Regions from separate parts of the Mycobacterium sp. smrl_JER01 genome, predicted to be linked through region 4. Evidence: predicted binding sites of a transcription regulator. Region 4 holds the regulator's gene; each other region holds the start of a gene.
What was found. The regulator LexA, encoded in region 4, represses DNA repair genes until DNA is damaged. The targets are predictions, from matches to a motif close to CGAACANNTGTTCG.
Positions count from the first base shown of each region.

Region 1: the regulator LexA is predicted to act here: its motif matches at 2,292-2,305, upstream of cofD (2-phospho-L-lactate transferase).
Region 2: the regulator LexA is predicted to act here: its motif matches at 2,252-2,265, upstream of ruvC (crossover junction endodeoxyribonuclease RuvC).
Region 3: the regulator LexA is predicted to act here: its motif matches at 1,332-1,345, upstream of ACNUDN_RS09115 (HNH endonuclease signature motif containing protein).

Region 1 covers NZ_JBLXXK020000001.1:1,641,719-1,646,453, reverse strand. Annotated here, with positions in the region: gene ACNUDN_RS07840 (phosphomannomutase/phosphoglucomutase) at 1-669, opposite strand, end outside; gene ACNUDN_RS07835 (DUF3499 domain-containing protein) at 767-1,186, opposite strand; gene ACNUDN_RS07830 (metallopeptidase family protein) at 1,318-1,740, shown strand; gene ACNUDN_RS07825 (WhiB family transcriptional regulator) at 1,819-2,220, opposite strand; gene cofD (2-phospho-L-lactate transferase) at 2,511-3,509, shown strand; gene ACNUDN_RS07815 (coenzyme F420-0:L-glutamate ligase) at 3,506-4,735, shown strand, end outside.
Region 2 covers NZ_JBLXXK020000001.1:2,569,982-2,574,716, forward strand. Annotated here, with positions in the region: gene ACNUDN_RS12230 (TetR/AcrR family transcriptional regulator) at 1-49, shown strand, start outside; gene ACNUDN_RS12235 (YebC/PmpR family DNA-binding transcriptional regulator) at 144-899, shown strand; gene ACNUDN_RS12240 (hypothetical protein) at 1,077-1,697, shown strand; gene ACNUDN_RS12245 (flavodoxin domain-containing protein) at 1,694-2,149, shown strand; gene ruvC (crossover junction endodeoxyribonuclease RuvC) at 2,287-2,865, shown strand; gene ruvA (Holliday junction branch migration protein RuvA) at 2,862-3,449, shown strand; gene ruvB (Holliday junction branch migration DNA helicase RuvB) at 3,454-4,521, shown strand; gene ACNUDN_RS12265 (DUF1304 domain-containing protein) at 4,536-4,735, shown strand, end outside.
Region 3 covers NZ_JBLXXK020000001.1:1,934,623-1,939,357, reverse strand. Annotated here, with positions in the region: gene ACNUDN_RS09115 (HNH endonuclease signature motif containing protein) at 1-1,327, opposite strand, end outside; gene ACNUDN_RS09110 (homogentisate 1,2-dioxygenase) at 1,496-2,599, shown strand; gene ACNUDN_RS09105 (alpha/beta hydrolase family protein) at 2,602-3,780, shown strand; gene ACNUDN_RS09100 (CaiB/BaiF CoA transferase family protein) at 3,777-4,735, shown strand, end outside.
Region 4 covers NZ_JBLXXK020000001.1:2,381,502-2,386,236, forward strand. Annotated here, with positions in the region: gene ACNUDN_RS11265 (LGFP repeat-containing protein) at 1-2,137, shown strand, start outside; gene lexA (transcriptional repressor LexA) at 2,177-2,887, opposite strand; gene ACNUDN_RS11275 (LysM peptidoglycan-binding domain-containing protein) at 3,120-3,593, shown strand; gene nrdR (transcriptional regulator NrdR) at 3,755-4,219, shown strand; gene ACNUDN_RS11285 (PhzF family phenazine biosynthesis protein) at 4,266-4,735, opposite strand, start outside.

The DNA of each region.
Region 1 (4,735 bases), 740 kb from region 4:
CGGATTGGCTTCGTGGTTGGGGAAGTTGCCGTCGAGTTCGAAGTACAGCGGCGAAAGCGTGACCGACGAAAGGGGTCCGAGCACGGCGGGCGTCGTGTGGCCGGCCATCCCGTTACCGGCGTCGACGGCGACGTGCAGCGGGCGTAGACCGGCGATGTCGACCAGCGAGCGCAGGAAGTCGCCGTAGTCGGCCAGCACGTCGCGATCGGAGACGGTGCCGCGCGGTCCGTCGTGGCCGGGCACACCGGCGATGACCTCGTCGCTGATCGTGGTCAACCCGGTGTCCTTGCCCACCGGTTTGGCTCCGGCGCGGCACAGTTTGATGCCGTTGTAGGCCGCCGGGTTGTGGCTCGCGGTGAACATCGCGCCCGGGCAGTCGAGCAGGCCCGAGGCGAAGTAGAGCTGATCGGTGGAGGCCAGACCGATCCGGATGACGTCGAGCCCCTGGCCGGTCACCCCCTCGGCGAAGGCCGCGGACAGCCCCGGCGAACTCTCCCGCATATCGTGACCGATCACGATCTGGGTGGCGGGCTGCGCCGCGTCGCGGACGAGTCGGGCGAACGCGGCGCCGACGTCGCGGACGAAACCCTCGTCTATCTCCTCGCCGACGAGTCCACGCACGTCATAAGCCTTGATGACGCGCTGCACCGCCGCGGCGGGACGAGACATGGGGCTCCTTCGACGATGAGACTGTCGGTGTTCAGCCTAGCCGTCGCGGGCGGTCCGTATGCCGACTCACCCTCGGAGGGCGGCGGTGCGGAATCGATCAGTCCGTCGGGTCGGGCAGCACCCGCAGGTGCCCGCGGCGGCGCCCGTTGGTCTCCGGGCGCCGGGCCGACGGGGCCATCAGCGCGCCACCGTGGACGCCGGTGACCGGGTCGGTGAAGCCGGTGGTGAACCCGGCGACGGGCGCGGCCGCTTCGCGCCCTTCTCGAACCGCGTCGGCCAACGCCACCAGATCGTCGTCGTCGGGATGGGACGGCAGCGGGCCGGCGTGCCGGACCAGCTCCCAGCCGCGCGGCGCGGTGATCCTGCCGGCATGCATGACGCACAGATCCCACGAGTGTGGCTCCGACACGGTGGCCAGCGGGCCGACGACGGCCGTGGAGTCTGAGTAGACGAAGGTGAGCGTCGCGACCGCATAGTGCGGGCACCCTGGCCGGCAGCAGCGACGGGGAACATTCACAGCGGAAGGTTATCGTGCGTGGTCGTCCCGGCTGCGTCGGACACGCGCGGACGCGGGAGGCCCGAAGCCCAACCGTTACGATCTTTTTCGTGACGAGGGGCCAGCACCGGGGGTCGCGGCGGGGCCGGGAGATGCGCGGGCCGCTGCTTCCGCCGACCGTCCCGGGGTGGCGCAGCCGCGCCGAGCGCTTCGATATGGCGGTGCTGGAGGCCTACGAGCCGATCGAACGGCGCTGGCACGAACGGGTGGCGATGCTCGACGTCGCGGTCGATGAGATTCCGCGCATCGCGCCCAAGGATCCCGACAGCGTGCAGTGGCCTGCGGAGGTGGTCGCCGACGGTCCGGTGGCGCTGGCGCGGCTCATCCCGGCCGGGGTGGATGTGCGAGGCAACTCCACTCGCGCGCGAATTGTGTTGTTCCGCAAGCCGATCGAGCGTCGGGCGAAGGACACCGACGAGCTGACCGAGCTGTTGCATGAATTGCTGGTGGCGCAGGTGGCCACCTATCTGGGAGTGGAACCGGCAGTCATCGACCCGACCCTGGACGAGGACTAGCAAGGGGTGAGCGTGGCGCGCCCGCAGGTCACCGTTGCGCGTGCCGCGGCCCCGGTGAACTGGTGGCGCGGTCGCGGATCAGATGATGCCGCGCTTGAGGCGCCGGCGCTCCCGCTCCGACAGGCCGCCCCAGATACCGAAGCGTTCGTCGTTGGCCAGTGCGTACTCCAGGCACGCGTCCTTGACCTCGCAGCCCTGGCAGATGCGCTTGGCCTCGCGGGTGGAGCCGCCTTTCTCGGGAAAAAAGGCCTCCGGATCGGTCTGGGCGCACAGTGCGCGCTCCTGCCACTGATCCTCGTCGGCGATATCGAAATCGTCGCCGAAAAAGTCACTATTGTCGGGCACCAAACTTAATTGGGGACGCCCATTTCCTGCACTTGGTGCCGGTCCGGTCTGGATGTGCGGCGCACTTCCTACCGAGCCGAGGAGCCTGCTGTCGAACCGAAGCGAATCACCGTAATCGGCCTGTTCAAATGCCATGTTCCCCTCCTCCACGGGTCTCGTAGTTCCGTATATGCCAGCCCCACTGTGAACGTGTGGCCATCCCAATTCGAACAAGTGATCGAATCTCGGTCTGCGACACCGGAACCGGCCGGAGAACCGCGAAATGACACTGCTGTGATTACACACGCGTTAGCTACTCCGGTCAAGCGCTAGAACAGGAATTCATACCATTCCGTGACTTGAATTCGGCGCGTCGCGCTGTGGCGTGTCTATCACGTCCCTCCCGCGGCGCACGTCCTGTGCCCAACGGCCTAGTCTCGTTCGTTGTGAAGGTCACGGTTCTGGTCGGTGGCGTCGGCGGTGCGCGCTTCTTACTCGGTGTCCAACATCTGTTGGGGTTGGGGCAGTTCGGCACTCACGATACCAATGAGCACGAAGTGACTGCTGTGGTCAATGTGGGCGATGACGCCTGGATGTTCGGTGTGCGCATCTGTCCCGACCTCGACACCTGCATGTACACCCTCGGTGGTGGCATCGACCCGGAACGCGGCTGGGGACATCGCGATGAAACCTGGAACGCCAAGGAGGAACTCGCGGCCTACGGCGTGCAGCCGGACTGGTTCGGCCTCGGCGACCGCGATCTGGCCACCCACCTGGTGCGCAGCCAGATGTTGCGCGCGGGCTATCCCCTCTCCGATGTCACCGAAGCGCTGTGCCGGCGGTGGGCGCCCGGAGCGCGACTGCTGCCCGCCAGCGACGACCGCAGCGAAACCCACGTCGTGGTCACCGATCCCGGCCCCGGCGAGTCGACCGGGGAGAAACGGGCCATCCACTTTCAGGAGTGGTGGGTCCGCCACCGGGCGCAGATCCCCACCGAGAGCTTCGCGTTCGTCGGCGCCGACAAGGCCTCGGCCGCACCCGGAGTCACCGACGCGATCGAGAACGCCGACATCGTGTTGATCGCGCCGTCCAACCCGGTGGTCAGCGTCGGCGCCATCCTCGCGATCGGCGGCATCCGCGGCGCGCTGCGCGCGACCAAGGCGCCGGTGATCGGCTACTCCCCGATTATCGCGGGGAAGCCGTTGCGCGGCATGGCGGACACCTGCTTGAAAGTGATCGGACTGCCCAGCACCTCGGAGGCTGTCGGCAACCACTTCGGCGCGCGAGCGTCGACCGGGATCCTCGACGGGTGGCTCGTGCACGAGGGTGACGACGCCTCGATCGAGGGTGTCGCCGTGCGTTCGGCGCCGTTGCTGATGACCGACCCTGCCGCCACCGCCGAGATGGTGCGCGCCGGAATGGAACTGGGCGGGGTCACGCCGTGAACGATCACGGCACCTCGGCACGCGTGGAAGTGCTTCCGGTGCACGGACTTCCGGAGTTCCGCCCCGGCGATGACCTGGCCGCGGCCATCGCCGGCGCCGCGCCCTGGCTGCGCGACCACGACGTCGTCGTCGTCACCAGCAAGGTGCTGTCCAAGACCGAGGGGCGGATGGTCGACGCCCCGTCGGATCCTGAGCTACGGGATATTTTGCGGCGCAGGCTGATCGACAACGAAGCGGTGCGGGTGCTGGCCCGCAAGGGACGCACCCTGATCACCGAGAATGCGCTCGGGCTGGTGCAGGCCGCCGCCGGGGTGGACGGTTCCAACGTCGACTCCAACGAGTTGGCGCTGCTACCGGTCGATCCGGACGGCAGCGCCGCTGCGTTGGTGGCCGCGCTGCGGGAGCGCCTCGGTGTGACGGTCGGCGTGGTGGTCACCGACACGATGGGGCGGGCGTGGCGCACCGGCCAGACCGATGTCGCGATCGGTGCGGCCGGGCTGACGGTGCTGCACGCCTATGCCGGTGAGCACGATCAGCACGGAAACGAGTTGATCGTCACCGAGATCGCGGTGGCCGACGAGATCGCCGCCGCCGCCGATCTGGTCAAGGGCAAACTCACCGCGGTCCCGGTCGCGGTGGTGCGCGGGCTGACGCTGCGCGACGACGGCTCGTCGGCACGCAACCTGGTGCGCGCCGGCGAGGAAGACCTGTTCTGGCTGGGCACCGAGGAGGCGCTGGCACTGGGCCGCTCCCAGGCTCAACTGATGCGCCGGTCGGTGCGCGCGTTCAGCGACGCGCCGGTGCCGGGCGGGCTCATCGAGGCGGCCGTCGGCGAGGCGCTGACCGCCCCGGCACCGCACCACACCCGGCCGGTGCGATTCGTCTGGGTGCAGGACGGTGCGGTGCGGGTGCGGTTGTTGGACAAGATGAAAGATCGCTGGCGCGCCGACCTGACCGGCGACGGCCGGGAGCCCGAGTCCGTCGAACGACGGGTGGCCCGCGGGCAGATCCTCTACGACGCGCCCGAACTGGTCATTCCGTTCATGGTCCCCGACGGGGCGCACAGCTATCCGGATGCCCGGCGGACCGCGGCGGAGCACACCATGTTCACGGTCGCGGCGGGCGCCGCGGTGCAGGGGTTGCTGGTGGCGCTCGCGGTGCGCGAAGTGGGCAGCTGCTGGATCGGGTCGACGATTTTCGCGCCCGAGCTGGTGCGCGCCGAGCTG
Region 2 (4,735 bases), 190 kb from region 4:
GAATCTGCAGCGCTATATCCACGGCGACCTCCGTGGCGACCTCGGGTGAGGTGGGTTCGATTCCCTCGAACTCCCACGTAGACTGGTCGATCGGACTGACGATGTGACGTTGACCGAGCAGACTCGAAGGAAGTAGTACCTGTATGAGCGGCCATTCCAAGTGGGCCACCACCAAGCACAAGAAGGCCGTGATCGACGCGCGTCGCGGCAAGAACTTCGCCAAGCTGATCAAGAACATCGAGGTTGCCGCCCGCACCGGCGGCGGTGACCCGGCCGGCAACCCGACGCTCTACGACGCGATCCAGAAGGCCAAGAAGAACTCGGTGCCCAACGACAACATCGAGCGTGCCCGCAAGCGCGGCGCGGGTGAAGAGGCCGGCGGGGCCGACTGGCAGACCATCACCTACGAGGGATACGGCCCCAACGGTGTCGCGGTCCTGGTGGAATGCCTCACCGACAACCGCAACCGCGCCGCCGGTGAGGTGCGGGTGGCGATGACCCGCAACGGCGGCAGCATGGCCGACCCGGGATCGGTGTCCTACCTGTTCACCCGCAAGGGCGTGGTGACGTTGGAGAAGAACTCACTGACCGAGGATGACGTCCTGGCCGCGGTGCTCGACGCCGGCGCAGAGGACGTCAACGACCTCGGTGACAGCTTCGAGATCATCTCGGAGCCAACAGATTTGGTGGCGGTGCGGACAGCGCTGCAGGATGCGGGCATCGACTACGAATCGGCCGAGGCCACCTTCCAGCCGTCGGTCAGCGTCCCGGTCGACGTCGAGGCCGCCCGCAAGGTGCTCAAGCTCGTCGACGCACTCGAAGACAGCGATGACGTCCAGGACGTCTACACCAATATCGACATCCCCGACGACGTCGCCGCCGCCCTCGACGAGGACTGAGCGGACGCCCGGACCGGCCGGTCAGCGAATGGGGTGACGATGGTGCCCACCGCCGACGACGGCCGGTGCCGGGCGCGGACACCCGGGTTCATCCATCGCTGCGGCGTGACGCTGGTGATGCCCAGAGAGGACCATGGGCCCTAGGGCCGAATGGCCCGCCCGTCGCACAGTGTGACAATGACCAGCCCGGACACCGAGGCACTTCTCATCGACTCGGCGATGCCCCGCTACGACGCTGTGATCGCCGAACATCTCGTGGTGGCAGCGGACCCGGCGACGACCTTCGCGGCCGCATGCGCGATCGACCTGCTGACCGTGCACTCACCGCTGTTCGACCTGGCGATGTGGCTACGGGCCCTGCCCGCCCGGCTGTCCGGTAAGACCGGGCCGCCACCACCGCATCTGGTCATCGGGGCCGACATGGGGCTGCCCGGATGGACGTTCCTGGGTAGGCGGGCCGAACGCGAGATCGCCTTCGGTGCCATCGGCAAGTTCTGGAAGCCCACCATCGAATGGCGCGATGTCGCCGCCGCGGACTTCACAAGTTTCGACGAACCGGGATGGGGAAAGATCGCGGCCAACTTCTCGGTCCGGCCGTACGGCGCCGCCTCCACCCTGCTGACCTACGAATGCCGAACTGTGACAACCGATCCCGAATCCCGGCGGCGGTTCCTGCGCTACTGGCGCCTGGTCCGACCGTTCGTCGGTCACGTGCTCAGGGCTACGCTGCGACAGATCCAGGCCAACGCCACAGCGGCTTCGATCCCCGGCAGGTCGGCGAACGAGTCGGCGCAATGACCCGAATTCTCGTTGCGTTCGGCTCCAAGCGTGGCGGCACCGCCGGCCTGGCCGCGATGATCGCCGACGCGCTCACTGACGCCGGGCATGACGTCGACATGTCTGCCGCGCGCGATGTCACCACTGTTGACGGATTCGACGCCGTCACCGTCGCCGGGGCGTTGTATGCGAGCCGGTGGCATCGGGACGCGCGGCGATGTGTGCGACGACACCGCGACGCTCTCAGTCGCGTGCCGGTATGGCTGGTCAGCAGTGGCCCACTGGACGATTCGGCCACACAGGGCGATATCCCGGCGACTTCGCAGGTCCAGAAGCTCCTGGCCCGGGTGGGCGCCCGGGGACACGTCACGTTCGGCGGTACCCTCAGCCCCGACGCGACGGGTTTCCCGGCACGTCAGATGGCCAAGACCAGAGCGGGGGACTGGCGCGACCGGGCGCACGTCAGTCGTTGAGTTCGCTCGATCCTCGATCAACTCGATGCTGCAGGCCGGGTGAGATAGCGCTTTGTGACCGCGTGTCCTGTCCGGCCCCGTCCCCGGAAGCCGCTAAGCTCTCGAACACGTGTTCTGTTGCGAGAAGGGGTCTGGGCGTGCGGGTGATGGGTGTCGACCCCGGCCTGACCAGGTGCGGGCTGTCGGTCATCGAAAGTGGGAAAGGGCGTCAGGTCATCGCGCTGGACGTGGACGTGGTGCGGACCCCGGCCGATCATCCACTCGCGCATCGCCTGCTCGCCATCAGCACTGCCGTCGAGCACTGGCTGGACACCCACCGGCCGGACGTACTCGCCATCGAGCGGGTGTTCTCCAACCAGAACGCCAACACCGCGATGGGAACCGCGCAGGCCGGTGGCGTGATCGCGCTGGCCGCGGCGCGCCGCGATATCGACGTGCACTTTCACACGCCCAGCGAGGTCAAGGCCGCCGTGACCGGCAACGGCAGGGCCGACAAGGCGCAAGTCACCGAGATGGTCACCAGAATCCTTGCGCTGCAACAGAAACCAACCCCAGCGGATGCGGCGGACGCGCTCGCGCTGGCGATCTGCCACTGTTGGCGGGCTCCGATGATCGCGCGGATGGCCGCCGCGGAGGAGATGGCGGCCGAGCAGCGCCGCAAGTATCGGGCCACACTCAAGGCCAAAGCCGGGCAGATGTCGCGGAGCGCCAAGTGATCGCCGCGGTGCGTGGCGAGGTCATCGACATCGCTCTCGATCACGTCGTCATCGAGGCTGCCGGCGTGGGGTACAAGGTGATGGCGACGCCGGCCACCCTGGCGACCCTGCGCCGGGGCGACGAGGCACGGCTGATCACCGCGATGATCGTCCGGGAAGACTCGATGACGCTGTACGGCTTCGCCGACTCCGATGCCCGCAACCTCTTCCTGACCCTGCTCGGGGTGTCCGGGATCGGACCGAGCATCGCGCTCGGCGCGCTGGCCATGTACGACGGGCCGACCCTGAGGCAGGCGATCGGCGACGGCGACGTCACCGCGCTGACCCGAATCCCCAAGGTGGGCAAGAAGACCGCCGAACTGCTGGTGTTGACGCTGCGCGACAAGGTGGGCACGTCGACGTCGGCGGGTGTCACGTCGACCGGCGGGCACGGCATCCGGGGCCCGGTCGTGGAGGCACTCGTCGGCCTCGGCTTCGCGCAGAAGCAGGCCGAGGAGGCCACCGACAAGGTGCTGGCCAACGAGCCGGAGGCCACCACGTCCAGTGCGCTGCGCGCGGCGTTGTCGATGCTCGGAAAGAAGTAGCAGCATGGGTCGGTTTTCCGAAGACTCAGCGGACGAACCCGACGAGCGGGAGATGTCACCGGCGCTGACGGTCGGGGAGGGCGATATCGACGCCAGCCTGCGGCCGCGGTCGCTGGGTGAGTTCATCGGCCAGCCGCGGGTGCGCGAGCAACTCCAGCTCGTCATCGAGGGTGCCAAGAACCGTGGCGGCACCCCGGATCACATCCTGCTTTCCGGTCCGCCCGGCCTGGGCAAAACGTCGTTGGCGATGATCATCGCCGCCGAGTTGGGATCGTCGCTGCGGGTGACCTCGGGTCCGGCGTTGGAACGCGCCGGCGACCTGGCGGCCATGCTGTCGAACCTGGTCGAGCACGACGTCCTATTCATCGACGAGATCCACCGTATCGCCCGTCCCGCCGAGGAGATGCTCTATCTGGCGATGGAGGATTTCCGCGTCGACGTCGTGGTCGGGAAAGGCCCCGGCGCAACCTCGATTCCGCTGGAAGTGGCACCGTTCACCCTGGTCGGAGCGACCACCCGGTCCGGTGCGCTGACCGGACCGCTGCGGGACCGATTCGGGTTCACCGCGCACATGGACTTCTACGAACCGTCCGAACTGGAACGGGTGCTGGCCCGCTCGGCCGGCATTTTGGGCATCGAGCTGGGGGCCGACGCCGGCGCGGAGATCGCCCGCCGTTCGCGCGGTACACCCCGAATCGCGAACCGGTTGCTGCGGCGGGTGCGGGACTACGCCGAGGTGCGTGCCGACGGCGTCATCACCCGCGACATCGCGAAGTACGCACTGGAGGTGTACGACGTCGACGAACTCGGACTCGACCGGCTGGACCGCGCGGTGCTCTCGGCATTGACGCGCAGCTTCGGCGGGGGCCCGGTCGGGGTGTCGACCCTGGCCGTTGCGGTCGGCGAGGAAGCCACCACTGTCGAGGAGGTGTGCGAACCGTTCCTGGTGCGGGCCGGGATGATCGCGCGCACGCCTCGTGGTCGCGTCGCCACCGCCCAGGCATGGACGCACCTGGGACTCAAACCGCCCGCGGGAGCCGCCGGCCTCGGGCAGGCAGGTCTGTTCGACTGACGAAAGGCGCACCCATGCTCACTGCCGGGTTGATCGTGGCGGTGTTCGCGGCCGCACTGCACGCGTACATCTTCGTGATGGAGTCTCTGACCTGGACGGCACCACGGACGCGGGCGGTGTTCGGCACCACCGAGCAGGAGGCGCACGCCACTCGCCAGCTCGCCTTCAACCAGGGGTTCTATAATTTGTTCCTGGCCGTCGTGACCCTCGTCGG
Region 3 (4,735 bases), 450 kb from region 4:
GCGGGAGCCATTCAGTGCGGTTGCTGCGGTCCTTGCGGGTAGTCCAGCCGGTCTTCTCGATCATCCGGTTGTCCGGTCCGCAGGCCAGCGTGAGGTCGTCGATGTCGGTCTGACCATTGTCTTTCCAGTCGGCGACCGCGTGGTGGACCTGGTACCAGTAGCCGGGAACGGTGCAGCCGGGGCGGGTACAGCCGCGATCGCGCGCATGCAGGACGATCCGCTGGGCGGCGTTGGCCAATCGTTTGGCCCGGCCGAGGTAAAGGGATCGGCCGGTGTGGCCGTCGAAGACGTAGAGGTAGTGGTGGGCGTCGGCGGCCAGGCGGATGAGGTCGGACATCGGCAACAGTGACCCGCCGCCGGTGACCGCGACCCCGGCGCGTTTTTCCAGTTCCTGCAGAGTCGTGGAAACGATCACGGTGACCGGTAATCCGTTGTGGGTGCCGAGTGCACCGGATTCCAGGTTGCGGCGCAGCAGGGCTTTGAGACCGTCATGGTTGCGCTGCCCTTCGGTGCGGGTATCACCACCCGCGGCCTGCGGCGACGGTGGGCCACCCACACCGGCCGCGCCGATCTCCGTCGAAAGCTCGTCACAGGCGCCCGATTCGTCTCCGCCCGACGGCCCCTCGGCGGGCATGTTGGCCCCGGGTGCTGCCTCCTTGGCCAGGGTCGCGTCCAAGTAGGCGCGGGTTTCGGCATCGAGGTAGCCGGAGACCTTGCTGAATCCGTCGCGCTGCTGCCTGCCGATCCTCAGCCAGCGTTTCCGGGCCAGGTCGTCGTCGCTCGGTTCGGGTCCGTCCTGATCGATCATCATCAACAACCGCCCTGCGGCCGCGTCCAACTCTTCAGGACCCATCCCCGAGCCCTTTCGCGCCAGGTGCGCATCGGCGGCGGCGCGGGTCTCGACGTCGACCCACGCGGGCAGCTTCTTGTGAAAGTTCGCGATCACCGCGACATGCTCTTCGTCCAACAGGCCCTCGGCTTGGGCGGCGGCGGTGGCTTCCCACATCGGCGCCAACGGCTGCCCCGTCATCGCCCGGCGCGGTCCCAGCATCTTGGCCCGCCGCAGCCGCCGTCCGGCGTCAGCACTGCTGACCCGCAGCGCGGTGGTCAGCACATTCTTCCAGGATCCCGCACCCACGCGACCGGGTTCGGTCTCGTCGACCAACCGGGCCAACACCTTGTGCTCGAGGGCCGGAACGCTGCGCACCACCGTGGTCAGCTCCGCCAGCAGCCCGATCAACTCACGATGGGAGAGCTCGTCGGCCGCCTTGGACAGGATGGCGACCTGTTGGCCGATCGCCGCCACCGCCTCTCCCACCGAATCCATACATCGAACAATAGTTCGATACACCGACAAGTTCACCCCGCGCAACTGGCCAGGCGCAACGGCCGAATCGTGCCCCTCCTGCCCATTGACCGAGCCACAAATCTAAAAGTAATGTCACTTTTACTTACTTATAGGCGTCACTTTGACTTATCGACCGAGGAGATCGCGATGGAATCGTTCGTCCACCTTCGAAAAGGCACAACGCCCAAGCGCATTCATGCCGACCTCGACGGACTGAAGGACGATGAGCTCGGCCGTGGCGGCTTCGTCGGCCGCACCGCCAACATGTACCGGAGGCACGACCCCACGACCTATCGCACAGTCGGCCCGCTCCGCCCCACCGACGTGCTCAGCAGCGAGCTCAAGCCTGGTGACGCCACCGATGCGAGCGGTGGGCCCATGTTGATGTTCTCCAACCTGGACTGCCAGGTGCTGCTCTCGCGGCGCACCGAGCAGATGCCGTTCTTCGTCCGCCACGTCGACGGCGATCTGCTCTCGTTCGTGCATCGCGGATGCGGCTCCCTGGAAACCGAATTCGGGCCGATGGACTACCGGCAGGGCGACTGGATCTACATCCCGAAGGCCTGTACGTGGCGGCAGGTGCCCGCCGAGGAGAGCACACTGTTGATGATTCAGGCGACCGACGAGTTCCGGGTACCGCCCGCCGGCGTGTTGGGTCGGCACTTCCCATTCGACCCGGCACAGACGGTCATTCCCGAACCCCAGCCGATCGACGACGGCGTCGGCCCGCAGGTCGACGGAGAGTACGAGGTCCGTCTGATCCACGACGGCGGGCCGACAAGCCTCTTCTACCGGCACCATCCTCTGGACGTCGAAGGCTGGCGGGGCGACAACTTCCCGTTCACGTTCAATATCGACGACTACACCGTCGTCACCTCCGAAAGCGTGCACCTGCCACCCACCGTCCACCTGTTCATGCAGGCCACCGGCGTCTACGTGATGAACTTCCTGCCGAAGCCCGCCGAGACGGCCCCGGGCACCGAGCGCACGCCGTGGTATCACCGCAATGTCGACTACGACGAAATCGCGTTCTTCCACGACGGGTCGCTCTACGGCATCCCGATGCCGCCCGGGCTGATCTCCCACGCCCCGCAGGGCGTGCACCACGGGGCGCCGGAGCAGGCCCGCGAACGCGCGCGCCGCAAGTTCGACGACTACCACCGGGTGGACTGGTCGGTGATCGCCATCGACACCCGACGGCGGTTGATCCCGTCGCCGGAGATCCTCGCCAACGATCTTGGGCAACACTGACGATGACGAAGCACGAGTATGACCGTATTCCGTACCTGGTTGCCTACCAGAACAATTCGGGTGTCCGTGACGTCTACGGCGGGGTGGCCGAGTTGGTGGTATTGGAGAGCTACCTACTCAGACCTCAGACCGTGGCCTCCGAGACCGTGCTGGTGTTCATGCACCCGATCGGTGGGGGCGCCTATCTGCCGATGATCAATGCGCTAGCCCGCGCCGGCCATCACGTCATCTACTGCAACAGCAGATTCCGCGGCACCGACTCTGCGCTGCTGATGGAGAAGGTCGTCGAAGATCTCGGCGAGTGCATCAAGGACGCCAAACACCGGCTCGGCTACTCGAAGGTGGTTCTGGCCGGGTGGAGCGGCGGCGGTTCACTGTCGGCGTTCTACCAGCAGCAGGCGCAGAGTCCGACGGTGACCTCCAGCCCGTCGGGGGACGGGCCCGACCTCACCGCACTCGGCCTGATCCCGGCCGACGGCATCATGCTGCTGGCTGCACACATCAGCAGGCATGGCACCCTGACCGAGTGGCTGGACGCCTCGGTCCTCGACGAATCCGACCCGGGCAAGCGCGACCCCGAACTTGATCTCTACAACGTCGAGAACCCCAACCAGCCGCCCTACCCGCCGGAGTTCTTGGAGCGTTACCGCCGGGCTCAGATTGCCCGTAACCGGCGGATCACCAGCTGGGTCAAGGAGAAGCTCGCCGGACTCAAGGCCGCCGGCCGACCTGACGACGAGTTCGCGTTCGTCGTGCACGGAACCATGGCCGACCCGCGCTGGCTTGATCCCACCGTCGATCCGAACGAACGCACTCCGGGAACCTGCTATCTGGGCGATCCTCAGGTGGTGAACATGAGCCCGGTCGGTTTGGCGCGATTCTGCACGTTGCGCAGCTGGCTGTCCCAGTGGAGTTTCGACGACGCACGCGGCGACGCCGTCACGTGCGGGCCCGACATCGCGGTGCCCGCGCTGGTGATCGGCAACCTCGCCGATGACGCGTGCACGCCCAGCCACACCCGCCGCATCTTCGAGGCCGTCGGGTATCAAGATAAGGAGATGCACGAGATCTCGGGAGCCAACCACTACTACGCCGGGCCGGACCAGCGCGACAAACTCCGCCAAGCCGTAGACATCGTCACCGACTGGCTCAGGCGCCACGACTTCGCGGGCACCCGGTGACGACCGGTCCGCTCGACGGCATCCGGGTGATCGAGGTCGGCACGCTGATCTCGGGCCCGTTCGCCGGGCGCCTCCTCGGCGACATGGGCGCCGAGGTCATCAAGATCGAGCCGCCCGGCGCCCCTGATCCGTTGCGCACCTGGGGCCAGGCCGAACTCGACGGTCACCACTTCTTCTGGACGGTTCACGCACGGAACAAGAAGGCGGTCACGCTGAACCTGCGGGTGCCCGAGGGCCGGGGCCTGTTCCTCGATCTCGTCGAGCACAGCGACGTGATCGTCGAGAATTTCCGGCCCGGCACCCTGGAGAAGTGGGGGCTCGGGTATGACGTGCTCCGCGAACGCAATCGCGGCATCATCCTGGTGCGCGTGTCTGGTTACGGACAGACCGGGCCCGACGCGCACAAGGCCGGCTATGCCTCGGTTGCCGAGGCGGCCAGCGGCCTGCGCCACATGAACGGCTTCCCCGGCGGCCCTCCCCCACGGCTGGCGTTGTCGCTTGGCGACAGCCTGGCCGGGATGTTTGCCGCCCAGGGCGCGCTGGCCGCGCTGTACCGCCGCTCCGTGACCGGCGACGGTCAGGTCGTCGACGCGGCATTGACCGAGTCCTGTTTGGCGGTGCAGGAGTCCACCATCCCCGACTACGATGTCGGCGGCGTGGTGCGGGGGCCTTCTGGCACCCGGCTTGAGGGCATCGCGCCGTCGAACATCTACCCGACAGCGGACGGCAGCTGGGTGGTGATCGCCGCCAACCAGGACACGGTGTTCCGGCGGTTGTGCGCGGCGATGGGCCAGCCGGAGCTGGCCACCGATGAGCGATTCGCCGATCATGTTGCGCGCGGACGCAATCAGGATGAGCTGGACAAGATCATCGCGGCGTGGGCCGCAGAGCGTCAGCCCGCCGACATCATCACCACCCTGTCAGAGGCCGGGGTGATCAGTGGGCCGATCAACAC
Region 4 (4,735 bases):
ACAGCCCGAAGTCGAAGCCAACGACGCGATCACCGCCGCGTGGCAGGCCGGTGGTGGCGACACCGGACCGCTCGGACCCAAGACGGGCGATGTGTATCCCGCCGGCGACGGATTCGCGCAGAATTTCGCCTCCGGCACCATGTTCTTCACCCCCGCCACCGGCGCCCGCTTCATGCAGGGCGCAATCCTGCAGAAGTACGAGTCGCTCGGTGGACCCGCCGACAGTGACCTGGGGTTCCCGACGATCGACGAGGGCCCTGGCCGCGCCCCGGGGAGCCGCAACAGCACGTTCAGCGCCTCTGACAACCCGGTCATCTTCTGGACGCCGGCGACGGGCGCCAGAGTGGTCCGCGGACCGATCAACGCGGCCTGGGACAGGTTGGGTGGATCTTCGGGCGTCCTCGGAGTGCCTGCCGAGGACGAGACCTACGACGGCGCGGTCGTCACCCAGAGGTTCACCGGCGGTGAACTGTCCTATGACTCACGGGCCAAGACGTTCACCACAGTGCCTCCCGAGCTGGCCGGCCAACTCGGTGATCTCACGATCCCCGACGATCCGGTGGCGTCGATCAACGCGGCCCGCCGCGCCGCTGGTGGCGCGCTCGGGCCGTTGGGTGCCGCCGAAGGCGAGCCATACGAGATCGGGTCCGACGGAATGGGCCAGGACTTCGTCAACGGCACCATCTTCTACAGCCCGGACACCGGCGCCAACGTGGTGACTGGACAGGTGTTGGCCAAGTACCAGAGCGTGGGTGGTCCGGAAGGGGACCTCGGGTTCCCGATCACCAGTGAACAGGACGGCGGCCTGGCACCGGCGAGCCGCATCAGTGCCTTCGCCGCAGAGGACAAGCCGGTCATCTTCTGGACTCCCGACCACGGTGCGGTGATCGTGCGCGGGGCGATGAACGCCGCATGGGACGAACTCGGCGGGGCGACCGGCGAGCTGGGCGCCCCGGTGTCGGATCAGACACAAAACGGGGATGTGATCACCCAGCGATTCAGCGGTGGTGCCATCTCCTGGGACACGGTGACGCAGAAGTTCAGCACCGAACCGGCCGGACTGGCGGCACAGCTGGCGGAGCTGGAAGTGCCGGGGGCCGGACCCCCACAGGCGTCCTCTCCGACCCCCCAGGCGGCTGAGAACACCGAGAGCTCGGGGCTGAGGTGGACCTGGTGGTGGTTGCTGGCGCTGGTCCCGCTGCTGCTGCTGGGTGGGTTGGTCGGGCTGGCCGTGCTGCGTAAGCGTCGACGCCGCGACGAACAGTTCTTCGGCGAATCGGAGAGCGGGCCGCAGCACGACCAGGACGACGACGGCCGCGAAGACGAAGTGTTCGGCGACCGGTATGCCCGCGAAGGACTCGGATCGTTGGGTGCCGCGTCGTCGACGGGCAGGGACTTCGGTGCGGAGCCGCCCAGTTTCTGGGGTTCGCCGGCCGTCGGCGACAGCGCTGCGCGCGATGACGAGGCGCCGAACGTCGCACTCGGTGAGCAGGACGACCCGGACGCGGTGGACACGGCTCCGACGCGGGTGGTGACGGTCGACCCGGCGCCCGAGGCCACCAGCGCCGAGGACCTGTCCCACGATGTGGTCGAGGGGCCCGACGAGGCGGATCTCGACGACAGCGAGGTCCGGGACGACAGCGACAGCTGGGACGACCGGGACGGCTGGGACGACAGCCACGACTGGGACGACCGGCACGACAGCGACGACAGGACCGACAGGGACGACCGGGCCGACCGGGCCGACTGGGCCGACTGGGCGCACCGGGACCTCGACGATGCCGACCGGGCAGGTCTGGGTGACTTCGCGGCCGCTGACCGTGACGAGGCGGAGTTCGATCGGAGGCCTCCGGCCGCCCCGGTGCTGCCGCCGCCCGCCCCGCCGGTGCATGACGCGATCACCGACACCGGCCGGCACGCCCGGATCGACATCGACGAGCCCACCCCGCTCGGGACGGCGCTGCACATGCCGTTCGACGATCCCGCCGAGATCCCCGACGGGTATCCGATTAAGGCCGACACCAAGTCCGGCCTGTTCTGGACTCCGGACAGCAGCGATTACGACGAGGCGCCGGTCGAGATCTGGTTTGCCAGCGAGGAAATCGCACGCACCAACGGTTTCGTCCGGGGAGAGTAAGACCGCGGTCTGCGGGGTTCCGGTCGACGCGCGGGCCGGTCAGATCTTGCGGATGACGGTCACGACCTTGCCCAGGATGGCCGCGTCGTTGCCGGGGATCGGGTCGAAGGCCGGGTTGTGCGGCATCAGCCAGACCTGACCCCGGGTGCGCTTGAACGTCTTGACGGTCGCCTCACCGTCGATCATCGCGGCCACGATGTCTCCGTTGTCGGCGACGCTCTGCTGCCGGACCACCACCCAATCGCCATCGCAGATGGCGGCGTCGACCATGGATTCGCCGACCACCTTGAGCAAGAACAGCGAGCCTTCGCCGACGAGTTCGCGGGGCAGCGGGAAGACGTCCTCGACAGCCTCTTCGGCCAGGATGGGCCCGCCCGCGGCGATGCGTCCCAGCACGGGCACGAATGTGGGTTCGGGAAGCGAGTCGGAGCCGGCGACATCGGTCGTGACGATGGGAGCGGCGGGGGCCGCGATGCCGTCGTCGGCGCCACGGACATCGACTGCGCGCGGACGGTTGGGGTCGCGGCGCAGGTATCCCTTGCGTTCGAGGGTGCGGAGCTGATGGGCGACCGATGAGGTGGAGGTCAACCCGACGGCGTCGCCGATCTCCCTGATGCTCGGCGGATAGCCGCGGCTGGTCACCGACGCGCGGATGACGTCGAGGATGGTGCGCTGACGTTCGGTCAGGCCAGAGTCCCGGCCTCGGCCTGCGCCGGAGCCGTTGGTGCTGTCTCTGCTGTCGTCACTCATGGGCCTGAATGTAACGCGACCGCCGCCGATAATCAAACATGTGTTCGAGGTGTGTCGCCCTGTGCAGACGAACCGCTGTGGACGGACCGCGGCCGTTTTTCGCGTCGCCGGGACGTGTCGGTGGCGTGCGTTAGCGTTCGCAACAGTTCGATCACGTGTTCTATCAATCGAACACCTGATCGACTAGAGTTCGAACACAAGAGCGAACGGTCCTGATACGGAAGGCGAGCAGATGACCATTCTCGACGATCGCGCAACCTGGAACGAGTTCGAGCGCGCGCCCCGGCTGCGGATCGGTGACGGCCGGGTGCGGCCGGCGGTCCCGGCCCGTAGGCCGGCGACCCGCCGGCCGGGCGGCGGCGCCGCCGTTCGCTATCGGGGCACCGGGGTACTGGTGTCGCGGGCATCGCACCGGCGCCGCCCGATCACGCCGGTTACCACGGTGTTGCTGGCGTTGGTGGCCGCGGCGATCACGCTCTGGCTCGGGCTCGTCGGCCAGTTCGGCGGTCTGGCCGGCGGTGAGTCCGCCGTGCCGGGGCGTCTCACAGTGGTCCAGGTGCACAGTGGCGAGTCGTTGCAGCAGGTGGCACAGCGCGTCGCCCCCGATGCCCCGATCGCCGACGTCATCGACCGAATCCGTGAGTTGAATCAGCTGCAGTCGGTGGCGCTGGACGCTGGCCAGACACTGATCGCGCCGGTCGCCTGAGGCGCCCGCAGAGATTCCAAAACCGCTGCGGCCCAACCCTTCTGAGGACCGGTCCAATGAGGTACGCGCCGCTGAGTCCGGCATTGCGCCACCCGCGGCTGACGCAGGTACGCTCAAGGGCGTTCGAAGCGGTTGACTGTCGATGCGGCGAAGGAGCGGTGATGCACTGTCCGTTCTGCCGGCATCCGGATTCGCGTGTCGTGGATTCCCGGGAGACCGACGAAGGTCAGGCCATTCGTCGGCGCCGGTCCTGTCCTGAATGCGGGCGCAGGTTCACCACGGTCGAGACCGCGGTACTGGCGGTCGTGAAGCGCAGCGGCGTGACCGAACCTTTCAGCCGGGAGAAGGTCATCCGCGGTGTGCGGCGCTCCTGCCAGGGCCGTCAGGTCGACGACGATGCGCTCAATCTGCTCGCGCAGCAGGTCGAAGATGCAGTCAGGGCCACCGGATCGGCCGAGGTTCCCAGCCACGAAGTGGGTCTGGCCATTCTCGGTCCGCTGCGTGAGCTCGACGAGGTCGCCTATCTGCGGTTCGCATCGGTGTACCGCTCATTCTCATCGGCCGAGGACTTCGAGCGTGAGATCCAGGCGCTGCGCGCCCACCGTGAGGCGGCGGCGCAAACCTGACGCGCCCGCCCCTGCCCTGTGTCCCGCACGCCGGCCGGACGCGCCGTCAGTCGATCTGACGTTGCCCGTCGTCTACCACACGTCCGGCGACCTGAACCCATCCCTCCGGGCTCCACGTGGTTTCGATGACCGATCCCTGACCCTGCACGATCGTCAGATCACGACTGAGATGCTCGGTGATTCGGACCGCCGCGGCGCCGGTGGCCTCGTCCTCCCGAATCCCCAGATGCGGGGCGAACATCCGGGAACGAATGGTTCCAGCGGCCTCGTCCAGCCAGGTCCACAGATAGTGCTCGGAACCGTCGGCGTAGTCGTCGGGATCGGCCGCGGCCAGCTCGTCCGGCGACTCCACGTCGTGAATCGCGAACGCCGGCGCCCAGTCCGCCCGGGCGCTGACCGAGGTCAGATCCCCGCTGTAGCCGACCTGCACGATGCCCGCCGGTACCTGCAGCGTCTTGATCGGCATGCCGCGGTCCTTGAGCCACCAGGACGCGCCCACGGTGGGATGACCGGCGA